2 regions of the Halioglobus japonicus genome follow, and region 1 is predicted to be linked to the other one. Evidence: predicted binding sites of a transcription regulator. Region 1 holds the regulator's gene; the other holds the start of a gene.

The links. The regulator LexA, encoded in region 1, represses DNA repair genes until DNA is damaged. The targets are predictions, from matches to a motif close to ACTGTNTNTANANACAGT.
Region 2: imuA (translesion DNA synthesis-associated protein ImuA) is a predicted target of LexA. The motif match lies at 2,180-2,197, and genes of this name have one in related genera.

What each region holds. Positions count from the first base shown of each region.
Region 1 covers NZ_CP019450.1:2,398,990-2,405,276, reverse strand. Annotated here, with positions in the region: gene BST95_RS11370 (CsiV family protein) at 1-744, shown strand, start outside; gene BST95_RS11365 (S-methyl-5'-thioinosine phosphorylase) at 770-1,522, opposite strand; gene BST95_RS11360 (mechanosensitive ion channel family protein) at 1,519-2,613, opposite strand; gene BST95_RS11355 (DUF6763 family protein) at 2,887-3,204, shown strand; gene lexA (transcriptional repressor LexA) at 3,273-3,875, shown strand; gene BST95_RS11345 (hypothetical protein) at 3,978-4,238, opposite strand; gene BST95_RS11340 (DUF6586 family protein) at 4,411-4,872, opposite strand; gene topA (type I DNA topoisomerase) at 4,869-6,287, opposite strand, start outside.
Region 2 covers NZ_CP019450.1:1,287,209-1,293,495, forward strand. Annotated here, with positions in the region: gene BST95_RS06085 (O-acetyl-ADP-ribose deacetylase) at 61-576, opposite strand; gene BST95_RS06090 (DUF2788 domain-containing protein) at 573-785, opposite strand; gene BST95_RS06095 (OsmC family protein) at 815-1,252, opposite strand; gene imuA (translesion DNA synthesis-associated protein ImuA) at 1,394-2,131, opposite strand; gene holA (DNA polymerase III subunit delta) at 2,285-3,295, opposite strand; gene BST95_RS06110 (LPS-assembly lipoprotein LptE) at 3,305-3,829, opposite strand; gene leuS (leucine--tRNA ligase) at 3,848-6,287, opposite strand, start outside.

The DNA of each region.
Region 1 (6,287 bases):
ACCAACATCCCGCCACTGCCCGCTCCTGATACTGCGGCGCCGGAAACAGCGCTGGAACCTGCGGTAACTGAGCCTGACCAAGACCCGCTGGAACCGCAGCAACTGTACCCGACGCCGTTTATCGCCCTGCCCCACGCGCAGCGCGAGTTTCACGGCAAGTCGGCGTATATGCAGCGCACCGGCAAATATCGCACACTGTTTCACGAAACCTGGGTACAACCGGTACAGCCAGAGGCCACGGCTATTCCCCTGGTACTGGATAGTTCCGGTGACATCCAGGACTGGCCGCGCCTGCAGGGTACGGTCACGCTGCACATTGCGCGTTACCTGCACGTTGAAACCAACCTCTGGCTGAATACGCGCGGCGACTACCTGCCCGGGGAATGGCGCATGCCGGCGCCGCCGCTGGGGCCGCCCTCGCTTGTGGTGGAGCAACCAGAACCGAACATGGTCGAAGCACCTGAGCCCTACTACGTGAACCAGGTGCCGGCCGACCATAGCGTGTGGCCTGGAGACCCGAATGCCATACCGGACCTGGAGCAGGATATGGGCCCGGTATACCCATGGCGCCACGCGGTGGCCTTCAAACAAAAGCGCCGCATGCGCAGCAATGAAGTGCACTACCTCGATCATCCTCTGGTGGGGCTGGTGGTGAAGTTCACCCCACTGGATGAAGAGCAGTTACACGAGATGGGGCTGGCCGAGCAGCGCTCAGACGCCGATACGATAGCGGGATTGGACTAGGCGGTTAAGCCGCCCGACGATTCCTTCAGTCCGCCCAGCGAGAGCTGCGGCACAGACCTTCAACCAACGACGCAACTACGTCTGCTTCGCGCTCCAGCGTTGCTCGCATCATGTCCAGGGTGAGGGGTTTGTCATCGAGCCCGGCTGCGGCATTCACCACCATACAAATGCTCGCATAGGCCACACCCAGCTCCCGCGCCAGCGACGCCTCCGGCATACCCGTCATACCCACGACATCACAGCCGTCGCTGGCCATGCGCCGAATCTCCGCGGCGGTCTCCAGGCGCGGGCCCTGCGTTACGCCATGCACGCCTGCGCGGGCACAGGCAATGTCGCCACGGTCCGCTGCCTCGAGCACCGCATTGCGCAGCGCCGCATCATAGGGCTCGGTAAAGTCGATATGCATGAGCTCACCGCTCTCACCGGTGTCATAGGTGTGCTCACGCCCCCAGGTGTAATCGATAACCTGATCGGGAATAACCAGCCTGCCTGGCGGCATACTCGGGGCAATGCCACCGACGGCGTTAATGCCGATGATATGGGTGGCGCCCAACTGTTGCAGCGCCCAGAGATTGGCCCGATAGTTCACCCGGTGCGGGGGAATGGCCCGGGGGCTACCGTGCCGGTGTAGAAAGAATATCGTCGTGTCGCCAAGGCGCCCTTCCTGCACCACCTGTGACGGCTCGCCAAAGGGTGTGTCGACCGCGTGACGAGTGACAATGTCCAGCCCGCCGAGACGATCCACCCCGGTACCGCCGATCACCGCCAGTGCGCTCACGCTTCGCCCTCGGGGGCAATGTGCTCCAACTGCAATGTCTGGGTGGGAAACGCCACATCGCCGCCGTTGGCGTGGATAATGTCGAGAATCTTCAGCATGACGTCCTGTTTGATCTCGTGATACGTCACCCAGTCGGTGGTCTTGGTAAAGGTGTAGACAAAGAAATCCAGCGACGATGGCCCGAAGGACACAAAGTTAACTATCAGGGTGCGCGACTGGTCAATCTCAGGATGGTTGCGCAGCATCTCCTTGACCTGGGTAACCACCGGCGCCATGAGCGCGGCGTCCTGGTAACGCAGGCCGATGGTCTCGTAGATGCGCCGGTTAAGCATGCGCGAGGGGTTTTCCACGGAGATCTGCAAGAACGTCGAGTTGGGCACATACAGCGGCCGCTGATCAAAAGTGCGAATACGGGTCAGGCGCCAGCCTATGTCCTCTACCGTGCCTTCAATACTTTTATCGGGTGAGCGAATCCAATCCCCCGCCGTAAAGGGCCGGTCCAGGTACACACTCAGGCCGCCGAAGAAGTTGGCGAGCAAATCTTTCGCCGCGAAACCCACCGCAATACCACCAATGCCCCCAAAGGCAAGCAGCCCGGAGATCGATACGCCCAGGCTCTGCAGAATCATGAGCCCGGCAGTAATCCAGAGCACAAAGCGCACCAGCTTGGCCGCCGCGCGCACGGTGGCCTTGTCCGCCGACTGGCGGGTGCCGCGGGTCTCACACAGCAGCTCTTCCTCTACCCCGTGAATAAGTCGTTGCAGGAACCAGGCCAGCAATACCACCAGCGCAGTGTCGTAAGCCTGGGCGAGAAAGGCCTGCAGGGTTTCCGCCACCGGGTAAATTTCCAGGGCCAGATACAGCACCAGCACCCACAGCAGCACCCGCACCGGCACCGCCATCGCCGTGACGGCCACATCGTCCCAGTTGTAGTCTGTGGCGCTCGCGGCGCGGTGCAATTGTCGCACCAGCATTCCGAGGGCCAGGTGAGCCACCGCGCCCAGGGTCACCAGTAGGATCAGGGCCAAAAGCTGCCCCTCCAATCCCAGGCTGAGCGCGAGGCTGTCGAAAAGCGATCCAAGGCTCGTCACTGGCCACCTCTTCTAGCGCAAAAAGCACGATTTTTAGACAATTTTTTCATGTGGGAACCGCGTGTTTAGTCTCGAAAGATTATATAAATCAGCGGCACAGATTAAGTCATCTCTTGAAGTCCAGCGCAACTGCTTGATCTCTTTTGAAAAGAATTTCCGTCGCCGTAAAAGCTATTTCCATCCCTGTTTTTATAGCGTTATCACATAATGGACAGCCCACGCCAGCGTGATATGTTGGTCTGCCGCACACGAAAAAAGGGGAGGAAAATCTCCATGAAAATGCTAAGCCCCGTTGTCGGTGGCTGGTACAAGGATCTGCAAACCAATGCCTTATTCGAGGTGGTGGACTGGGATCCCAGTAACCTCACCATCGAAACCCAATACCTGGATGGCGAAGTGTCTGAATACGACCTCGATGCCTGGCGCGAAATGCTGCTGGAACGCGCGGAAGCCCCGGAAGACTGGCGCTCTGCCTTTGAGCTGGATGACGAAGACCTGCTGGACCCCGACCTGCCCATGCAACCGGAAGACTGGAATAGTCCACTGAACTCCATCGAGCCCGAAGCCATGTATGGCGTGGAGGATTTTTAGGCGTTGTTATCCGCTGCCCATGCTGTATATAATCACAGCACCTGTATAAATACACAGATGGGGCACACATGGACAAGCTTACCAAGCGGCAGCAACAGGTGCTGGATATTATCCGTGCACATATCGATGACACGGGCTTCCCGCCCACCCGGGCCGACATAGCCCGCGAACTGGGATTCAAATCAGCCAATGCCGCAGAGGAGCACCTCAAGGCACTGGCCCGCAAAGGCGCGATTGAAATTATCCCCGGCGCCTCACGGGGCATTAAATTGCCCGATACCCAAGGTATTCCCATCGTCGGTCGGGTGGCCGCCGGTAACCCGGTGCTCGCCGAGGAGAATATCGAGGAATACTGCGACCTCCCGCCCCAATTTTTCAAACCCGCAGCTGACTATTTCCTGCGCGTCACTGGCGACTCGATGATCGATATCGGTATCTTCGACGGCGACCTGCTGGCCGTTCACAGCACGCCCGTGGCCAATAATGGCGACATTATTGTGGCCCGCATCGAAGACGAGGTCACCGTTAAGCGACTGCAACAGGGGCGCGATAAGAACCTGCTGGAACTCCTGCCGGAGAACCCTGATTTCGAGCCCATCAAGGTCGATTTGCGCGAGCAATCGTTTGCGATTGAAGGCCTGAGTGTAGGTGTGCTGCGCCGCGGCAATTAGGCAGCGGACGTTTTTAAAAGCGGTAGGGGCTTTGACAGGCCCCTCAGGGGGCTGCAGATAGCCGGTGGCGCAACGCCCCGGCGGGATGTCGAATAACGCCTGTCAGTGCAGGACGCGCGGTGCCTCTGGCTCAGCGTAAGCTTCGGCATCCGCCTCAGCTTCATTCTGTTCCATGATATTGGCCGCGGCCTGAATTCCGGCCTGAATCATGGCCTTGGCCACTTCCAGTCCGTTTTCCATCAGGTACATGCGCGATTCGTCGGAGAACTGTATGGTCACCAGCGGCGCGGAATCATCGTCAGCACGTTGCAGAACGATTTCACCGTCGCCCAGGTCGACAATCTCCAGTAAGGATGCAGACACTCAATAAACCTCTGTTGTTGCGAACACTGCCACTTCATCATAACAGCAGCCATGGGTGCCCGATAGGGCTTATTCGGGAATAGTTGTGAACGGGTGCGCAGTTGCGGGCAGTGTGCGGCGACAGCAGCAAGAGCCGCAATAGACGCCTGAGCGCCCTGCTCCTGCCCCGGAACTAGTACTCGTCGAGGGAGTCGCCCATGCGGTCGAACAGCTGCTGTAGCAGGTTTGCCCAGGTCTCGGCCTGCTCCGGATCGGCACCGGCGGCTGCCACCGCCAGGTTCTGCATCGACGATGACTGCGGTGCATCACTCTCTGCCGATAACATGGCGCCAATCCAGCCCTCCCGCTCCAGGCGCTGGAACTCGCGAATCTCACCGGGCATGGCCTTGCCTGCGACAATCTCCGGTAATTCGGCAAGACATTGTGGCGGCGTCTCCGGCAATCCACCGGGCCGGGTGATTTCCAGAAGAAACCAGCCGTAGGCATTTGTCAGGTGATTGCGCACCCCGGGCCAATAGGCACTGGCCAGGATCTTGGCCGCCACGCTCTGGGTGTCGAGGTCACGGCGCCAGGCGCCAATCAGGATGCGGGCCAGGTACAACGCATGGTTGGCCTGGCCGCGAGCGGAACTCACTTTTTCTTCGCCCGACTCTTGCTCTGCTCAACGTCCCACTTACCGCCGCGGTAGTAGGCCTTCCAGCCGGTAGCCTTGCCGTCCTTCTCGGTCATGACATACTGCTCCTTGGTCTTACGGCTGTAACGCACCTGGGCACGGTTGCCGTCGTCATCCTCAGTCGGCGCAGAGAATATGAACGTGTACTTTGGATCGATGGCTTCCTTGTGCGGCAGCAGCTCATCCACAAACGGCGCACGGGTTTCCCGGTTGCGCGGGAACCCGCTGGCGGCGAGGAACATACCAGCGGCGCCATCGCGCAGCACGTAGTGATCGTCGACCTTCTCGCATGCCAGCTCCGGCATCGGCACCGGATCCATTTTGGGCGGTGCCGGCTCGCCGTTGCGGAGCAGCTTGCGGGTATTCTTGCACTCCTCATTGGTACAGCCGAAGTACTTGCCGAAACGGCCGTTCTTGAGCTGCATTTCACTACCGCACTTATCGCACTCGAGGGTCGGCCCCTCGTACCCCTTGATCTTGAACTTGCCGTGCTCGACCTCGAAGCCGTCGCAATCGGGGTTGTTGCCACAGACATGCAGCTTGCGATCTTCGTCGATCAGGTAGCTGTCCATGGCCGAGTTGCATTTGGTACAGCGATGGCGTTCCAACAGCTGGCGAGATTCGGCCTCGTCATCTGCATCCTCGCGGATGGCCTCATCCCCCGAGGTCAGATTTATGGTGTTCTTGCAGCGCTCTTTCGGCGGCAGCGCGTATCCGGAGCACCCCAGGAACACCCCCGTACTGGCAGTGCGAATTTGCATCGGACGCCCGCATTTATCGCAGGCGATATCGGTCATGGTGGGCTCATTGGGCTGCATGCCCACGGGCTCCGGTTCATTGGCCGTTTCGAGCAGGTCGCTGAACTCGGCATAGAAGGCGTCCAGCAGATCTCGCCAGTCGCGCTTGCCATCAGCCACGTCATCCAACCGCTCTTCCATATTGGCGGTAAAGCCGTAGTCGAGCAGGTCAGTAAAACTGCGCTGTAGTCGCTGGGTGACGATATCGCCCATCTTCTCAGCATAAAAGCGTTTGTTTTCCAGGCGCACATAGCCGCGATCCTGGATGGTGGAGATAATCGACGCGTAGGTTGATGGCCGGCCGATGCCGCGCTTTTCAAGCTCGCGCACCAGGCTGGCCTCACCATAGCGCGGGGTGGGCTTGGTAAAGTGCTGGGCAGGATCGAGTTTCTTGAGTGACAGCGCGTCACCCTCTTTCAGATCGGGCAGTACCGTATCGTCGCCTTTGCGCGCAGCAGGCGCCTGCACTCGGGTGTAGCCATCAAACCGGATTATGCGTCCCTTGGCGGTGAGCTCGTACTCGCCTGCAGCCGCGGTCACGGTGGTTGACGTGTATTCCGCTGCCGGCATCTGACAGGC
Region 2 (6,287 bases), 1.1 Mb from region 1:
CAAGAGGGCATTGTTGTCCACGGACAGGTCTGCGACCTGTCGCTCGGGCAGGCAGGTCAGCTAGCCCTGATGGTGGGCCAGGGCTGAGCGCCAGGCGTCGTATACCGGCTGGCTGAAGAGGTAGAAATGAATGTCCAGGTCAGCAAAGGCGGCATCGGTGCTTACCGCCACGGCGATGGCTGCCGCTTCTTCCAGCGGGTAGCCGTACACCCCACAGGAGATCGCCGGTACGGCCAGGGAGTGGCAATCGTGTTGCAGGGCGAGCTGGTAGCTGTTGCGATACGCTGCGCTCAGCAGGGCTGGTGGGTTGGTGGCGCTGGCGTAAACCGGCCCCACCGTGTGGATGACATAGCGTGCGGTGAGTGCCCCGGCATCGGTAATGCGGGCTTCACCGGTGGGGCAGCGGACGCCATTGGTGGCGGGGACATCGCGACAGGCCTGGAGCAGGGCAGGGCCTGCGGCCCTGTGGATGGCGCCGTCGACACCCCCGCCACCGAGCATGCCCTCATTGGCCGCATTCACCACAGCATCCACTTCGGCCCGGGTAATATCACCCAAAGCCAGGTGCACAGTCACCCAACGCCTCCGGCATTTTCCAGCAGGTAGGAAATCACAAACTTGATGGCAAAGCCGAACATACCCATGGCCAGGCCAATATACAGAATGATGGTGCCGAACCTGCCCGCGTTACTGCGCTTGGCCAGGTCCCACACAATGAACATCATAAAGAGAATAAGGGCGGACACCCCGATGGTGACGCCGTACTCTGTCAGCCACTCATCCACATGCTACTCCCGGGCCGGTGCGGCCCTGTTCAGGAGGCGGCGATTATAGCAGTTTCCAGATGGGTGTCGGCACTGAGTGAGTTGGTGATCAGGCAGGCATCTTCGGCCTTGTGCAGTATGCGCTGGGCCTTGGCCTCGTCGACACCGGCGGGCACGGTCAGCGTGGCCTTGACGGCAATTGCGGTAAATTGGGTGACCCGCTCTACCCGGTCAAGCACGCCCTCGGCGTCGGCGGCCAGGTCGCTCCATTCCAGCTTGGAGGCGGCGGCAATGGCTCGGAAGGTGAGTGCAAAGCAGTCCGCCACCGAGGCCATGAGTAAATGTTCTGGCGACCACTGGTCGCCAGGGCCGCCGAATTCCGCCGGTGGTGCGGAGGCCAGCGGTGGCATAGCGCCGCTATTGATAGCGACATTACCAGTCACCTGGGCGGTGGCGTTGACGTGATAGTGGTGGGGGAAATCTTGCATGCTGCCTGCTCCTTATTATGTATGGCGGCAGGCAGTGTAGCACTCTTGGTGCCACGGCTGATGGTGATGACGCAACCATTGTGAACTTACCCGCCCGGCCGGGCCTGGCCAGGCCGGGTCTGTCCAGGCCGGCAGGTGGCACTATGCGAAGGAGAACGCCGGCTGCTGCTGGGGGCTGTCCTGCCAGGTGGGTACTTCCCACAGCTGGGGTTGTTCCGGGATATCCTCGGCCGGTGGCAGGGCTACATCGAGATACTGGTTGCCGCCGCGCTGCTTGAGAATATGTACCTTACGGTATTCACGTATTTGCAGACGCAGGCCTGCCGGCGCATGGTTACGGGCGGCACTGTGGGGGCGGAATAACACGGCCAGGCTGTCGCTGTCGGCGGCGGCCAGCTGTAATTTACGCAGTTCACCGTAGCTGTATTCGTGGGCACCCAACCAGCTGAACACGGCGCTGCTGGTGCTGCTGCGCAGGGCCTGTTCGGTGGCCCACAGCAAATCTTCGCGGCTTTTCGGGTGCACCAGCAGGATTTGCTCGGTGTTAATACCGCGGGCCTTGAGCAGCGGCGCGTAGGGCGTAAAAGGTGGGGCGATGAAGACCTGCCAGCGGCCCTCGGCGCTCAGGGTTTCCATGGCAGGCAGAAACAGGCCCATGGCGCCCATGCCACAGCCATCACTGAGCACTTCCACAGTGTTTCCCAGCGACCAGCCGCCATCGCGCAACTCTTTGTCGAGGGTGCTGTAACCGGTGCCCAGGGTGTTGTCGTTCCGGTTGTTACCGGCATGCCAGTGGCGATCGCCATCGGCGGACAGGGCGGTGAAGTTGCCGCGCCAGGTGTCGTTGCGATTGATGACTTGCTGCAGAGCCTGGTTCATGTCGGGCCTCTCTTGTTGTTCTGCTTTGTGTTTACTGTATGTTTGTACACTGTATGTATAAACAGTAGTTGAGTGGCAGGCAGAGTGCAAGGCCCTGGGCAGGGGTATTAGTTGGCAAAAATGAGACGTGCCCTGAAAGGCGACAGGTGGGGGTTAGCGGCTCGCGGCGAGCTGCAGAACGAGGTTTTCCAGTTGGTCCCAGGGTTTGCCGGCGGCAAAGCCCTTGATGGTGCCATCGACGGCCGATGCCTGTTCAAGCAATGCGGTAAGTGTCACGCTGTTGTGCCGTGACAGTGCACCCTGCATGAGGGGCATGCGGTTTTTCCACACCCGCAAACCGCCCAGTACCTGCTGGGGTGACTGCCCCGCATCGACCTGCTGGCGGGCCTGGTGCAGGGTGCGTACTTCCCGGAGCAGAGCCCACAGGGCTACGGCCGGCTCGGTGCCTTCGCCGCGCAGGCCGTGGAGCATTTTCAGGCTGGTGCCGGCATTGCCCTTGAGGGCATGGTCGGTCATATCAAACAGGTTGTAGCGGGCGTTATTGGACACCGAGGCGGTAATGGTCTCGGCGTTGATCTGGCCATCGCTGGCCAGCAACTTGAGTTTCTCCACTTCTTGTACCGCTGCCAGCAGATTGCCCTCCACCTGCTCACACAGCAACTGCAGAGCGTCGTTATCGATGCTGAGGCCGGCGGCGCTGCAGCGTTGCTGCAACCAGCGCGGCAGGTCACGGGCTTCAATGGGCCAGATCTGCACCGTGGCGGCGGCCTTGTCCAGGGCCTTGTACCATTTGCTATTGGTGGACTGCTTATCGATCTTGCCGGACACAATCAGCAGGATGTCGTCGCTGCCGGCAGCCATATCGAGATACTCGCACAGGGCCTTGCTGCCATCGGCGCCGGGCTTGCCCGAGGGCATGCGTATTTCCACCAGTTTGCGCTCGGCGAACAGTGACATGCTGGACGCACTGTGCAGAATTTCATCCCACTTGAAGCGCGGCACCACATCGATAATTTCGCGGTCGGTGCAGCCGGCGTCGCGTGCGGCCTTGCGCACCAAATCACAGCACTCCTGTACCAGCAGAGGCTCGTCGCCACTAATCAGGTAAACGGGGAGAAGTTGCTGCTTGAGATGGCCGGCGAGTTTCTCGGGGTACAGGCGCATCGCGAGGTGTCAGGCCTCGGGCGTCTGGCTGGCGGCGAAGAAGGCGATGCGGCGCAGAATCTGCTGCGACAGTTCACTGCGCATCTCCGCCTTGAGGATGCGGATCTCCTCGGCCTTGCCCACGACGTTCTGGGGGTCGTTTTCCATCTGCTTGATCACCGTGCCGGTGGTGTCGGGCATGACGCCCTTGCCTCTGGCGTTGTTGATCGAGAATGTCGAACGCATGGTCAGTTCGAATTCCGCCGCTCGGGTGTCGGCATCCAGTGACAGGTTTCGCTGGCTGAAACGCTCCGGTCCGAGTACCAGCAGATAGTTGGCGTCGGCGCGGTCGTCGGCCCATTCAATGCCGGCATTGGCGAAGCGCAGCTTCACCTCGCGACTGAATTCGCTGTTGGGATTACTGGTGACCAGAAACAGCGAGCGCCATTCCTCTGGAACACTGGCGCCGCCGCTGCCGCGCAGGTGGAAGCCACAGCCGGATACCATGGCTGTGGCGCAAAGAGCGATAACAAGGGTGGCGAGGCGCCGCTGCATAATGGGTTCCGGCCTTAATCAGTTGGCAACAATATTAACCAATTTGCCCGGTACTACAATCACCTTGCGCACGGTCACGCCTTCCAGGAAACGCTGCACATTGTCCTGAGCCAGGGCCGCCGCTTCGGCAGCATCCTTGTCGGCATTGGCGGCAATGTTCATCTTGGCGCGGACCTTGCCGTTCACCTGAACCACCATTTCAATGCTGTCGCGGGTGAGTGCGTCTTCGTCGACACTGGGCCAGGGCGCATTGAGCACGTCGCCTGTGCCGCCGAGCGCCGGCCATAACTCGTGGCAGATGTGCGGCGTGATGGGGTTGAGCATTAGCACGATGGCGCGCAACGCTTCGTCCAGTACCGCGCGGCTCTGGTCGCTGTCGTCCAGTTTGCCCAGCTCGTTGCACAACTCCATGACCGCGGCGATGGCGGTGTTAAAGGTCTGGCGGCGGCCGTAGTCGTCGCTGACCTTGGCAATGGTCTCGTGCGCTTTGCGGCGGGCATTTTTCTGCTGTTCGGTCAGGGCGCTGGTATCCAGTGCCGGGGCCGGACCTGCGGCTACGTGGCCGTTAACCAGTTTCCACAGACGCTTGAGGAACCGGTGAGCGCCTTCAACACCAGAGTCGGCCCACTCCAGGGATTGCTCTGGCGGGGCTGCAAACATCGAGAACAGGCGTACAGTATCCGCACCGTATTGATCGATCAGGGCTTGGGGGTCAACAGTATTGCCCTTGGATTTGGACATTTTGGCGCCGTCCTTCAGCACCATGCCCTGGGTGAGCAGGCGAGTGAAGGGTTCGTCGGAGTTCACAAGACCTTCGTCGCGCATTAGCTTGTGGAAAAAGCGGGCATAAAGCAGGTGAAGGATCGCATGTTCGATGCCACCGACATATTGATCCACAGGTAGCCAGTAGTTGGCCTCGTCGCTGTCGAGCATGCCGTCCGTGTAATCGGGGCATGTGAAACGGGCGTAGTACCAAGAGGATTGCACAAAGGTGTCGAACGTATCGGTTTCCCGTACGCAGTCAGCACCGTCCAGGGTGAATTTACGCCATTCAGGGTCCGCTTTAATCGGTGAGGCAACACCGTCCATAACAACATCTTCAGGCAGCAGCGAGGGCAGGCGGTCTGACGGAATGGGAATGTCGCTGCCGTCGTCGAGATTGAGCATGGGAATGGGTGTGCCCCAGTAGCGCTGGCGCGAAACGCCCCAATCACGCAGTCGGAACTGGGTTGTGATCTTGCCCATGCCCGAGGCTTCCAGTCGGGCGGCAATACCTTCGAAGGCCGCATCGAAACTGCTGCCGTCGAATTCACCAGAGGCAGTCAAGGCACCGTGCTCGGTGTAGGCAGCCGCACTGGTGTCCGCTGGTTGGCCCTCGGTGTCGCATATAACGGTTTTCACCGGCAATTGGTATTTCTGGGCGAATTCCCAGTCACGCTCATCGTGGGCCGGCACAGCCATTACCGCACCTGAGCCATAGTCCATGAGCACGTAGTTTGCGACCCACACAGGTACTTCTTCACCGGTGAGGGGGTGGCGAGCGCGCAGGCCGGTGTCCATGCCGAGTTTCTCGGCCTGAGCCATGTCCGCTTCAGCGACTGAACTGCGCTTGCATTCGCCGATAAAGCTGGCCAGTGCCGGGTTGTCTGCGGCCAGCGCAAGGCTGATTGGGTGCTCCGCAGCCAGGCTTACGTAAGTGACACCGTAAAGGGTGTCGGGCCGGGTGGTATACACCTCGATGCGGTCGAGGTCCGCCACTGGGCTATCCAGCCCAAAGGCCAGTTCCACGCCACGACTTTTGCCAATCCAGTTGCGCTGCATGGTGCGCACGGCTTCTGGCCAGCCATCGAGATTGTCCAGCCCCGCAAGCAATTCTTCAGCGTAGGCGGTAATGCGGATAAACCACTGAGGAATCTCACGGCGTTCGATCAGCGCGCCGGAACGCCAGCCACGGCCTTCGATGACCTGCTCGTTGGCAAGAACCGTTTGATCTACCGGGTCCCAGTTTACGGTCGCCATTTTCTTGTAAACCAGTCCCTTTTCATAAAGACGGGTAAAGAACCATTGCTCCCAGCGATAGTACTCTGGCTTGCAGGTGGCGATTTCGCGGTCCCAATCGTAGGCGAAGCCCAGCTGACGCAGTTGGGAGCGCATGTGATCGATATTCTGTACGGTCCAGCTGGCGGGGGCGACATTATTGGCAATGGCTGCATTTTCTGCAGGTAGGCCAAATGCGTCCCAGCCCATGGGCTGCAGCACGTTTTTACCCAGCATGCGCTGATAGCGGGCGATCACATCGGCGATGGTGTAATTGCGCACATGTCCCATGTGTAGCTTGCCACTGGGATAGGGGAACATGGCGAGACAGTAGTACTTCTCGCGCTCATCCTTAATCGCCGCGAAACTGTTGTTCGCCAGCCAGTGGGCCTGGGCTTCGCGCTCCAGGATGTCGGGCTTG